Linked DNA regions of Thermus thermophilus. The protein of the gene in region 1 binds, or shares a complex with, the protein of each later gene. Links are inferred from orthologs where the notes say so. Each region holds a gene or a part of one and is shown on either strand. Other genes may lie near its edges.

Evidence for each region. The genes of interacting proteins can lie anywhere in the genome.
Region 2: the proteins of carA (region 1) and carB are in contact, whole or in part, in a solved structure (PDB 1KEE), measured with the Escherichia coli proteins. The link is inferred for Thermus thermophilus from one-to-one orthologs.

Annotation. Positions count from the first base shown.
Region 1 is NZ_AP025158.1:126,906-134,039, reverse strand. The notes cover bases 2,012-4,909. They hold carA (glutamine-hydrolyzing carbamoyl-phosphate synthase small subunit), read left to right. Parts: upstream 2,012-2,821; coding sequence 2,822-3,997; downstream 3,998-4,909. Other genes in these bases: TthTMY_RS00780 (threonine/serine dehydratase), read right to left, coding at 4,040-4,909; TthTMY_RS00790 (N-acetyltransferase), read left to right, coding at 2,255-2,788; argH (argininosuccinate lyase), read left to right, coding at 2,012-2,253. In the rest of the region: TthTMY_RS00800 (argininosuccinate synthase), read left to right, coding at 1-875; more of argH, read left to right, coding at 865-2,011; more of TthTMY_RS00780, read right to left, coding at 4,910-4,975; pckA (phosphoenolpyruvate carboxykinase (ATP)), read right to left, coding at 4,975-6,564; pgi (glucose-6-phosphate isomerase), read right to left, coding at 6,653-7,134. UniProt on the Escherichia coli protein: Small subunit of the glutamine-dependent carbamoyl phosphate synthetase (CPSase).
Region 2 is NZ_AP025158.1:1,483,830-1,488,705, forward strand. What follows is about bases 1,289-4,876. They hold carB (carbamoyl-phosphate synthase large subunit), read left to right. Parts: upstream 1,289-1,589; coding sequence 1,590-4,676; downstream 4,677-4,876. Other genes in these bases: TthTMY_RS07990 (rhodanese-like domain-containing protein), read right to left, coding at 1,289-1,469; TthTMY_RS08000 (cyclic-di-AMP receptor), read left to right, coding at 4,733-4,876. Also shown: tig (trigger factor), read right to left, coding at 1-908; more of TthTMY_RS07990, read right to left, coding at 1,185-1,288. UniProt on the Escherichia coli protein: Large subunit of the glutamine-dependent carbamoyl phosphate synthetase (CPSase).

The sequences.
Region 1 (7,134 bases):
CCATCGCCCACGGGGCCACGGGGAAGGGGAACGACCAGGTGCGCTTTGAGCTCACCGCCTACGCCCTGAAGCCCGAGATCCGGGTCATCGCCCCCTGGCGGGAGTGGAGCTTCCAGGGCCGCCAAGAGATGATCGCCTACGCCGAGGCCCACGGCATCCCCGTTCCCGTGACCCAGGAGAAGCCCTACTCCATGGACGCCAACCTCCTGCATATTTCCTACGAGGGGGGGGTCCTCGAGGACCCCTGGGCCGAGCCCCCCAAGGGGATGTTCCGCATGACCCAAGACCCCGAGGAGGCTCCCGACGCCCCGGAGTACGTGGAGGTGGAGTTTTTCCAGGGCGACCCCGTGGCGGTGAACGGGGAGAGGCTTTCCCCGGCGGCCCTCCTGCAGAGGCTCAACGAGATCGGGGGGCGGCACGGGGTGGGCCGGGTGGACATTGTGGAGAACCGCTTCGTGGGCATGAAGTCCCGGGGGGTCTACGAGACCCCGGGGGGAACGATCCTCTACCACGCCAGGCGGGCGGTGGAAAGCCTCACCCTGGACCGGGAGGTCCTCCACCAAAGGGACATGCTCTCCCCCAAGTACGCCGAGCTCGTCTACTACGGCTTCTGGTACGCCCCGGAGCGGGAGGCCCTTCAGGCCTACTTTGACCACGTGGCGAGAAGCGTCACCGGCGTGGCCCGGCTCAAGCTCTACAAGGGGAACGTCTACGTGGTGGGAAGGAAGGCCCCGAAGAGCCTCTACCGCAAGGACCTGGTCTCCTTTGACGAGGCGGGCGGCTACGACCAGAAGGACGCCGAGGGCTTCATCAAGATCCAGGCCCTGCGCCTCCGGGTGCGGGCCCTTTTGGAGAGGGAAGGCCATGGCGCATAGGACCTGGGGGGGGCGCTTCGGGGAGGGGCCGGACGCCCTCGCGGCCCGCTTCAATGCCTCCCTCCCCTTTGACCGGGCCCTCTGGCGGGAGGACCTTTGGCAGAACCGGGTCCACGCCCGCATGCTCCACGCCGTGGGCCTCCTGAGCGCGGAGGAGCTTGAGGCCATCCTCAAGGGGCTGGACCGGATAGAGGAGGAGATCGGGGCGGGCACCTTCCCCTGGCGGGAGGAGCTGGAGGACGTCCACATGAACCTCGAGGCCCGCCTCACCGAGCTCATCGGGCCCCCCGGGGGCAAGCTCCACACCGCCCGGAGCCGCAACGACCAGGTGGCCACGGACTTGAGGCTTTATCTACGGGCGGCCATAGACGAGCTCCTGGCCCTCCTTTTAGAGCTCCGGCGGGTTTTGGTGCGGGAGGCGGAGAAGCACCTGGACCCCCTTTACGTCCTTCCCGGCTACACCCACCTCCAGCGGGCCCAGCCCGTGCTCCTTGCCCACTGGTTCCTCGCCTACTACGAGATGCTTGGGCGGGACGCAGGGCGCCTGGAGGACGCCAAAGAGCGCCTCAACGAAAGCCCCCTGGGGGCGGCCGCCCTTGCGGGGACGGGCTTCCCCATAGACCGCCACTTCACCGCCCGGGAGCTTGGCTTTAAGGCCCCCATGCGGAACTCCCTGGACGCGGTGGCCTCCCGGGACTTCGCCCTAGAGGTCCTCTCCGCCTTGAACATCGGCATGCTCCACCTCTCCCGCATGGCGGAGGAGCTCATCCTCTATAGCACCGAGGAGTTCGGCTTCGTGGAGGTGCCGGACGCCTTCGCCACCGGGTCTTCCATCATGCCCCAGAAGAAGAACCCGGACATCCTGGAGCTCATCCGGGCCAAGGCGGGGAGGGTGCTCGGGGCCTTGGTGGGGCTTTCCGCGGTGGTGAAGGGCCTTCCCCTCGCCTACAACAAGGACCTCCAGGAGGACAAGGAGCCCCTCCTGGACGCCCTCGCCACCTACCGGGATAGCCTCAGGCTCCTCGCCGCCCTCCTCCCCGGGCTCAAGTGGCGCCGGGAGAGGATGTGGCGGGCGGCGGAGGAGGGCTATGCCCTCGCCACGGAGCTCGCCGACTACCTGGCGGAAAAGGGGCTTCCCTTCCGGGAGGCCCACCACGTGGTGGGGAGGCTCGTGCGGAGGCTTGTGGAGGAGGGGCGGGCCCTCAAGGACCTCACCCTGGAAGAACTCCAGGCCCACCACCCCCTCTTCGCCGAGGACGCCCTTCCCCTCCTCCGCCTGGAGACCGCCATCCATAGGCGCCGCTCCTATGGCGGCACGGCCCCGGAGGCGGTGCGGGAGAGGCTAGAGGAGGCCAGAAAGGAGGTGGGGCTTGACTGAGGTGAGGGGGCTTTCCCTTTCCCCGGTAGTCCTCCCCGAGGTGCGCCCCGAAGCGGGGGTGGAGCTTAGGAAGGCGCGGCTAGAGGACGTGGACGCCATCTACTGGCTCATCCGCTACTGGGCGGAAAAGGGCCTGATGCTGGTGCGGAGCCACAGCCACCTTTACGAGAACATCCGGGACTTCTGGGTCCTTCAGGACGAGGACGGCCAGATCGTGGGCACCGTGGCCCTCCACGTCCTCTGGCGGGACCTCGCCGAGATCCGGGGCCTCGCCGTCCACCCCACAAGGCAGGGCCAGGGCCTGGGCCGCTGGCTCGTCCTGGGGGCGGAGCGGGAGGCACGGGACCTGGGGCTTCCCCGGGTTTTCGCCTGGACCTTACAGGTGAACTTCTTCCGCGCCCTCGGCTACCGGGTCACGAGCCGGGAGGCCCTTCCCCCCAAGGTCTGGAGCGAGTGCAACGCCTGCCCCTTCTACGAGAACTGCCGGGAGATCGCCGTCATCAAGGAGTTTTCCCCGGGGGCTTCCGGGGGCTAGAATGGGTGGGATGGTTGGCCGCTTGGAGGAGGAATGGCTGGAGTGAAGGAGCGCGCCGTTTTGGTCCTGGAGGACGGCACCGTCTACCACGGCTACGCCTTCGGCGCCCGGGGGAAGACGGTGGGGGAGGTGGTCTTCAACACCGCCCAGACCGGCTACCAGGAGATCATGACCGACCCCAGCTACCACGGGCAGATCGTGGTCATGACCTACCCCCACCAGGGCAACTACGGGGTGAACGTCTACGACATGCAGTCCAACCGTCCCTGGGTGAAGGGCTTCGTGGCCAAGGAGTTCAGCCGCGTGGCCTCCAACCCCCGGGCCCAGCAGACCATCGGGGAGTTCATGGAGTTCTACGGGGTGGTGGGGATTGAGGGCATAGACACGAGGGCCCTGGTGCGGAAGATCCGGGAAGGCGGGGTGCTGAAGGGGACCATCGCCCACGCGAGCCTCTTCGGCGCCCCCGACCACGCCTTCACCCCGGAGGAGCTCGAGGCCCTCCGCCGGGAGGCCCAGGCCTGGACGGACATAGATGGCCGGGACATGACCCCCGAGGTCTCCACGCCCCTGCCCTACGCCTGGCCCACCCTGAAGTCGGGGCGGCGCATCGTGGTCATGGACTTCGGCATCAAGCACGCCATCGTGGAGAACCTGGCCGCCCTCGGCTTTGAGGTCATCGTGGTCCCCGGGAAGACCCCGGCCCACCAGATCATGGCCCTGGAGCCCCACGGCCTCCTCATCTCCAACGGGCCCGGGGACCCCACCATGCCCCGCTACGCCCACGAGACCATCTGGAAGCTCATGGGGCTTCTGCCCACCTTCGGCATCTGCCTGGGGCACCAGCTCTTGGCCCTGGCGGCGGGGGGGCGGACCTTCAAGATGAAGTTCGGCCACCGGGGGGCGAACCACCCGGTGAAGAACCTGCAGACGGGGAAGGTGGAGATCACCAGCCAGAACCACGGCTACGCCGTGGACATTGACTCCCTCAAGGACTTCCGCCCCACCCACGTGAACCTGAACGACGGCACCCTCGAGGGCATGGCCCACGCCCGCTACCCCGTCTTCTCCGTCCAGTACCACCCCGAGGCCGCCCCGGGCCCCCACGACGCCCTCTACCTCTTCCGCCGCTTTCTGGAGGAGGTGGAGGCCTTCCACGGGGCCACGGGGCTTCCCGTGGAGAAGCAACGGGCGGACCAGCACGGGATCTAAAGCGCCCGCTCCTTTTTGACGGGGTCAGCTTACCCCGCCCCCCTAGGGAGAGAAGTCCCGGTTGCCCCCGGAAAGGAGGAGGGCGAGGGTCTTGGGAAGCCCCGCCCCGTGCTCCAGCACCGCGGCCAGGGGAAGGGCCCCCGTGGGCTCCACCACCTGCTTGGTGCGGGTGAAAAGGAGGCGCTCGGCCTCGAGGATCGCCTCTTCGCTCACCACGAGGATCCCGTCCGCCTTCTCCTTGAGGATGGGGAAGGTGCGCTCCCCCAGGCTTAGTGTCCGCACCCCGTCCGCCCGGGTCCTGGGGGGCGCCTCTAGGCGCACGATCTTCCCCGCTTCCAGGCTCCTCTTGGCGTCCTCCGCCCCCTCGGGCTCCACCCCGAGGACGAGGGTTTGGGGGGAGAGGGCCTTTATCGCCGTGGCGATGCCGGCGAGGAGCCCCCCGCCCCCCACGGGGGCGAGGACGGCCTCGAGGAAGACCCCCCGCTTCCCCCCCTGGGCCAGAAGCTCCAGCCCCGCCGTCCCCTGCCCGGCGATGACCAGGGGGTCGTCAAAGGGGTGGATGAGGGCGTAGCCCGTCTCCTCCTGCAGGGCCCGGGCCACCTCCTCCCGGTTCTTCGCCGTCACCCCCCGGTCCACCACCTCGGCCCCGTAGGCCCGGGCGCAGGCCTTCTTGTAGGGGCTTGCGTCCTCGGGCATCACCACCAGGGCCTTCACCCCGAGCACCTTGGCGGCGTAGGCCACCCCTTGGGCGTGGTTGCCGCTGGAGACCGCCAGAAGCCCCTTGGGGTTTTCCAGGGCGAGGGCCTTGGAGAGGGCTCCCCGGGCCTTGAAGCTCCCCGTCTTCTGCAGGTGCTCGGCCTTGAGGAGAAGGCGCTTGCCAAGGAGCTCGTCCAGGAGGCGGGAGGTGAGGAGGGGGGTGCGGTGGGTGTAGGGGGCGATGCGCCGGAAGGCGGCGTAGAGGTCTTGGAGGGAAGGCATCACCCGGTGCGGGGTCCGGCCTCGGCCACCTCCTTGGCCACCCCGGAGGCGTACTTCTGGAAGTTCTCCTGGAAGAGGCGGGCGAGCCTCCGCGCCTGTTGGTCGTAGGCCTCCTTGTCCGCCCAGGTTTCCCGGGGGTTTAAGAGCTCTTGGGGCACACCGGGGGCCTCCAGGGGCACCTCAAACCCGAAGACGGGGTCCCTGCGGTAGGGGACGTTTTCCAAGGCCCCGGAGAGGGCGGCCTTTAGGAGGGCCCGGGTCACGGGCAAGGGGAAGCGGTGCCCCACCCCGTAGGGCCCGCCGGTCCAGCCCGTGTTCACCAAGTAGACCCGGGGGGCGTGCTTCCGGATCTTCTCCCCCAGCATCCTCGCGTACACCCCGGGGTGCATGGGCAGGAAGGGGGCCCCGAAGCAGGCGGAAAAGGTGGCCTTGGGCTCGGTCACGCCCCGCTCCGTCCCTGCCACCCGGGCGGTGTAGCCGGAGAGGAAGTAGTACATGGCCTCCTCCGGAGAGAGGCGGGCAATGGGGGGAAGGACCCCGTAGGCGTCGGCGGAGAGGAAGAAGATGGCCCTGGGGTGGCCCGCCACGCCCGACTCCACCACGTTCTCCAGGTGGGCGATGGGGTAGGAGGAGCGGGTGTTTTCCGTCTTGGAGTCGTCGTCCCACTGGACCCGGCGGCTTTCCGGGTTCACCACCACGTTCTCCAGGATGGCCTCAAACTGGTTGGAGGCCTTGTAGATCAGGGGCTCGTGCTCCGGGGAGAGGCGGATCACCTTGGCGTAGCACCCGCCCTCAAAGTTGAAGACCCCGTCCTCGCTCCAGCCGTGCTCGTCGTCGCCGATGAGGGGGCGGTCGGGATCGGTGGAGAGGGTGGTCTTGCCGGTGCCGGAAAGCCCGAAGAAGACCGCCACGTCCCCTTCCTTCCCCACGTTGGCCGAGGCGTGCATGGGGAAGACCCCCCGCTTGGGCATGAGGTAGTTCATCACGGTGAAGACGCTCTTCTTGATCTCCCCGGCGTACTTGGTGCCCACGATGAGGACGAGCTTCCTCTGGAAACTGATCCCCACGAAGACCTCGCTCCTCGTTCCGTCCCGCTCGGGGTCCGCCTGGAAGTAGGGGGCGTGGACCACGGTGAAGCCGGGGACGAAGGCCTCCACCTCGTCGTCGTTGCCGAAGCGGCGGGGGAGGATGAACATGTTGCGGGCGAAGAGGGCGTGCCAGGGGCTTTCCGTCACCACCCGCACGGCGAGCCGGTAGCGCTTGTCCGCCCCGGCGTAAAGGTCCTGGACGTAAAGGTCCCGCTCGGAGAGGTACTGGACCACCCTCTGGTAGAGGGCCTCAAAGGCCTCCGGGGCGAAGGGTTGGTTCACCTCCCCCCACCAGATCTCCCCTTCCACCTCCGGCTCCCGCACCACGAACTTGTCCTTGGGGCTTCTTCCCGTGTAGGGGGTGGTGTCCACCACCAGGGGGCCGTGGTGGGCGAGAAAGCCTTCTCCCCGGAGGAGGGTGTGTTCCACGAGGACGGGGGAGACGGTGTTCCAGAAAACCCGCTTCTTGGGGTGGATACCGAGGGCTTCCAAACGTTGCATGCCTCGCCTCCTTCGTTCAGGATATCACAAGCGGCTTTCCACGCTTCCAAAGCCAGGGTATACCCTGTCCGGGGCGAGGGGAAGCCCGTCACCCCGCAAGCCGCTTGCGGGTGAGGGCCTTGCCCAGCTCCACCCCGGGCTGGTCAAAGGCGTTGACCTCCCAGAGCTCCCCCAGGAGGGCGGTCTGCCACATGAGGTGCTGCATGAGCCAGCCCACGGCGTAGGGGGAGACCTCGGGGAGGAAGAGGGCGTAGACCCTCTGCCCCGCCTCGGCCAGGGCCTCGTAGGTGGCCTCGGCTTCCGCCTTCAGGAGCTGGAAGAGGGTCTTGCCGAAGAGGTAGGAGGCGGCCTCGAGGCCCTCCACCTCCGGGATCTCCAGGTCCTCCAGGGGGGCCTCGGGGATGACCAGGGCGAGGAGCTTGTCCAGAGGGCCTTCCCGGAAGAGCTGGACCTGGGCGTGCTGGTCCTGGGGCCCAAGGGCGGGGAGGGCGGTGGTGCCCACCCTTTGGCCTTGGCGGTCCACCTTGCCCAAGGACTCGTCGTGGAGCTGAACGAACCAGCTGGGGAGGT
Region 2 (4,876 bases), 1.4 Mb from region 1 along the record:
CCCTGCCGGTAGAGGTCCTCGGCCAGGTGCTCCAGGAGGTGGCGCTCCTCCGCCCGGAGCATGGAAGGGGGGATCTCCACCTCCAGGCCCTCGGCGAGCTTCTCCAAGAAGGCCCGCTCCCTGACCTCCTCGTAGGCCCGCTCCGCCTGGCGCTTGAGGCTTTCCCGCACCCGGTTCTTGAGGTCCTCGAGGCTTTCCGCCTCCAGGGTCTTGGCGAACTCCTCGTCCAGCTCGGGGAGCTTCAGGGTCTTGACCTCGAGGACCTCGGTCCTGACCTCCCGCACCTTCTCGCCCCTCTCGTTCAGCACGGGGACCATGACCACGTCCCCCGCCTTCCTGCCGAGGAGGGCCTCCCGCACGTGGGGAAGGGCTTTGGCGAGGTCAATGGGGAACTCCACCCCCTCCTCGGTGCGGACGAAGAGGTGGTCCCCCTCCTGGGCCTCCCGCTCCACGGGGACGAGCTCGGCGTAGCGCTGGCGGAGCTCCTCCAGGGCCTTCTCCACCATCTCCTCGGTGACCTCGGGCGGGGAGACCTCCAAGGCGAAGCCCCGCCAGTCGGGAAGCCTCACCTCGGGGTAGTTCTCCACCTCGGCCACGTAGCGGAAGCCCTCCACCTCGCTCAGGTCCTGCTCCACCACGCGGGCGGCCACGGGGCTTAGGCCGAGCTCCCGCACCGCCTCGGGGTAGGTCTCCTCCACCAGGCGCTCCTTCAGGTCTTGGAGGAGCGCCTCCCGGCCCAGGCGGGCCTCCACCACCTTCAGGGGGGCCTTGCCCGGCCGGAAGCCGGGCACCCGCACCCGGGAGGCGAGGTCCTTAAGCAGGGCCTCGTAGCTCGCCTTCACCCGGTCGGCGGGCACCTCCACCCGCACCTTGACCAGATAGCCGGAACGCTCCAGGATCTCCGCCACGTTTCACCTCGTCCCGATGAAGGGGGGGCCGCCCGGATGGTGCGAGGAGCGGGACTTGAACCCGCACGGGTTGCCCCACCGGATCCTAAGTCCGGCGCGTCTACCGATTCCGCCATCCTCGCATGGGGGCGACCCCCCCTTTAAAATACCACCCCTTTCGGGGTGGCGGCTTGGGGTGAGCGATGGGACTTGAACCCACGACCCCCGGATCCACAGTCCGGTGCTCTAACCAGCTGAGCTACGCTCACCGCGCTCAGCATCCGCCATTCTACGGGGCTACTTCCCTTGCGTCAAGGCCTGGAGGCCGCCCTCGAGGCTCATGGCCTCGTACCCCTCGGCCTCGAGGTAGAGGGCCGCCACCTGGCTCAAGAGGCCCTTTTCGCAGACCAAGAGGAGGGGCCTGCGGGGCAGGCCGTGCTCCCCCTTCTGGATCTTCTCCAAAGGAACCCACTCGGCGGCGAAGGGGAGGGGCGTGCTCCTGCGGTCCGCAGGGCGGACGTCCACCACAAGGACGCCCTCCTCCAAGAGGGCGGGGAGCTCCTCGGGGCGCACCTTCCGCACGCCTTCCAGCCTACCCCGCCTCCCGCCCTCCGTCCAGCCCCAAGGCCCCATTGCATATTTATGCCACAACCCCTGGCCCTTGCCCGCGCCTTCATGCTATCCTCTTCCACCGGGTGCACGATGCCGCCGCGGAAAGACCTGAAGAAGATCCTCATCATCGGTTCCGGGCCCATCACCATCGGCCAGGCGGCCGAGTTTGACTACTCGGGAACCCAGGCGGTGAAGGCCTTGAGGGGGGCGGGCTACCGGGTGGTCCTGGTGAACTCCAACCCCGCCACCATCATGACCGACCCGGAACTCGCCGAAAAGACCTACATTGAGCCCCTGGACCTGGAACACCTGGAGGGCATCCTCGCCCGGGAAGCCCCCGACGCCCTCCTCCCCACCCTGGGGGGGCAGACGGGCCTTAACCTGGCCATGGCCCTCTACGAGGAGGGCATCCTGCAAAAATATGGCGTGGAGCTCATCGGGGCCAAGGCGGAGGCCATAAGGAAGGGCGAGGACCGGGAGGCTTTCCAGGAGGCCATGCGCAGAATCGGCCTCGAGGTTCCCAGGGGACAGCTTGTGAGGAGCGTGGAGGAGGGCCTCCACTTCGCCCGGGAGGTGGGCTTCCCCGTGGTCGTCCGCCCCTCCTTCACCCTGGGGGGCACGGGGGGCGGCGTCGCCAGGAACGAGGCCGAGCTCAAGGAGGTGCTTGGACGGGGCCTCACCCTCTCCCCCGTCCACACCGCCCTCGTGGAGGAGTCGGTCCTGGGCTGGAAGGAGTTTGAGCTGGAGGTGATGCGGGACCACGCCGACACCGTCGTCATCATCACCAGCATTGAGAACGTGGACCCCATGGGCGTCCACACGGGGGACTCCATCACCGTGGCCCCGGCCCAGACCCTCTCCGACGTGGAGTACCAGAGGATGCGGGACGCCGCCAAGGCCATCATCCGGGAGATCGGGGTGGAGACGGGGGGGTCCAACATCCAGTTCGCCGTGGACCCGAAGACGGGCCGCCAGGTGGTCATTGAGATGAACCCCCGGGTCTCCCGCTCAAGCGCCCTCGCCTCCAAGGCCACGGGCTTTCCCATCGCCAAGATCGCCGCCCTCCTCGCCGTGGGGTACCGCCTGGACGAGCTCCCCAACGACATCACCCGCAAGACCCCGGCCTCCTTTGAGCCCACCATTGACTACGTGGTGGTGAAGATCCCCCGCTTCGCCTTTGAGAAGTTCCGCCCCTTGAGGAACACCTTGGGGGAGCTCAAGGACGAGCTCACCACCCAGATGAAGTCCGTGGGGGAGGTGATGGCCATCGGCCGCACCTTCAAGGAGGCGCTGATGAAGGCCCTGAGGGGCCTGGAGCGGGACGTGAGGGCCCTCGCCGGGGTCAAGACGGAGGAGCTGGAGCAGAAGCTCTACCCCAACCCCGACCGGATCTATGCCGTCATGGAGCTCCTTAGGCGGGGGATGCCCGTGGAGGAGCTTTACCAGGCCACCCGGATAGACCCCTGGTTCCTCCACCAGATGAAGGAGATCGTGGAGGCGGAGGAGTGGCTCAAGGGCCACCCCCCCAAGGACCGGGAGGACTGGCGCTTCTACAAGGGGCTTGGCCTCACCGACCGGAGGATCGGGGAGCTTTTGGGGAAGGGGGAAAAGGAGGTGCGGGCCGAGAGGAAGGCCCTAGGGGTGGGGCCCGTCTACAAGACGGTGGACACCTGCGCCGCCGAGTTTGAGGCCTACACCCCCTACCACTACTCCACCTACGAGCTGGAGGACGAGGTCTGGCCGTCGCAAAAGCCCAAGGTGGTGATCCTGGGCTCGGGGCCCATAAGGATCGGGCAGGGGGTGGAGTTTGACTACGCCACGGTCCACGCCGTCTGGGCCCTGAAGGAGGCGGGGTTTGAGACCATCATGGTGAACTCCAACCCCGAGACGGTTTCCACGGACTACGACACCGCGGACCGCCTCTACTTTGAGCCCTTGACCCTGGAGGACGTCCTCAACATCGTGGAGCACGAGAAGCCCCTGGGGGTCATCGCCACCTTGGGGGGGCAGACCCCCCTGAAGCTCGCCAAGGGCCTGGAGGAGGCCGGGGTGAGGCTCCTCGGCACCCCCTTTAGCGCCATCCACCAGGCGGAGGACCGGGAGGCCTTCCACGCCCTCTGCCAGAGGCTCGGGATCCCCCAGCCCGAGGGCCGGGTGGCCCAAAGCCCCGAGGAGGCCTTAAGGCTCGCCCCGGAGGTGGGCTTCCCCCTCCTCGTCCGCCCGAGCTACGTCCTGGGGGGGCGGGCCATGCAGGTGGTGCGGGACGAGGAGGAGCTTAAGCGCTACCTGGAGGAGGTCTACGCTCCCCTGGAGGAGAGGCCCTCCATCCTCCTGGACCGCTTCCTGGAAGGGGCCATAGAGCTGGACGTGGACGCCCTCTCGGACGGGCAGGAGGTCATGGTGGCCGGGATCATGGAGCACGTGGAGCGGGCCGGGGTCCACTCCGGGGACTCGGCCACCCTCCTTCCCCCCGTCCACGTCCCCGAGGAGGCCCTGAAGAAGGTCCGGGCCTACACCCGCCGCCTGGCCTTGGCCCTCGGCGTGCGGGGGCTTCTCAACGTGCAGTACGCCGTGGTGGGGGAGGAGGTGTACGTCCTCGAGGCCAACCCCCGCGCCTCCCGCACCGTGCCCTTCGTCTCCAAGGCCATCGGCGTCCCCCTGGCCAAGCTCGCCGCCCTCATCGCCGTGGGCAAGACCCTAAAGGAGCTCGGGGTGCGCGACCTGGACCCCGTCCCCCCCTACTACGCCGCCAAGGAGGTGGTCATCCCCTGGATCAAGTTCCCCGGGGTCATCCCCGAGCTCGGCCCGGAGATGCGCTCCACGGGGGAGAGCATGGGGATAGACCCGGACCCCTACCTCGCCTACTACAAGGCGGAGCTCGGGGCCGGGCAACGCCTCCCCCTCTCGGGCCGGGTGCGGTTCATCGGGGAGGGGCTGGAGGACCTCAAGGCCCTCTACCGGGAGGCGGGCTTCGCCCTCACCGAGGGGCAGGACTACGACCTCCTCATAAGCCCCGTCCCCGACCCCGAGCTGAGGCGGGCCGTGGAGCGGGGCCTCCCCTTCATCACCACCCGGGAGGGGGCGTGGTGGAGCCTGAAGGCCATCCTGCGCGCGCGGGAAAGCGGCCTTAGGGTGCAAAGCCTTCAGGACTGGCACCAGAAGGCCCCCCGGGGGTAGGGTTCCGGGGCCCTCCCGGCCCCAAGCCCCCCGCCCTCCGTGTACAATAGGCCCCAATGAAGCTGGTCATCGCCATCGTCCAGGACACGGACGCCCCCGGGCTCACCAAGGCCCTCCTGGAGCGGGGCTTCCAGTCCACGAAGCTCGCCTCCACGGGGGGGTTTCTGAGGGAGGGGAACACCACCTTGCTCATCGGCCTG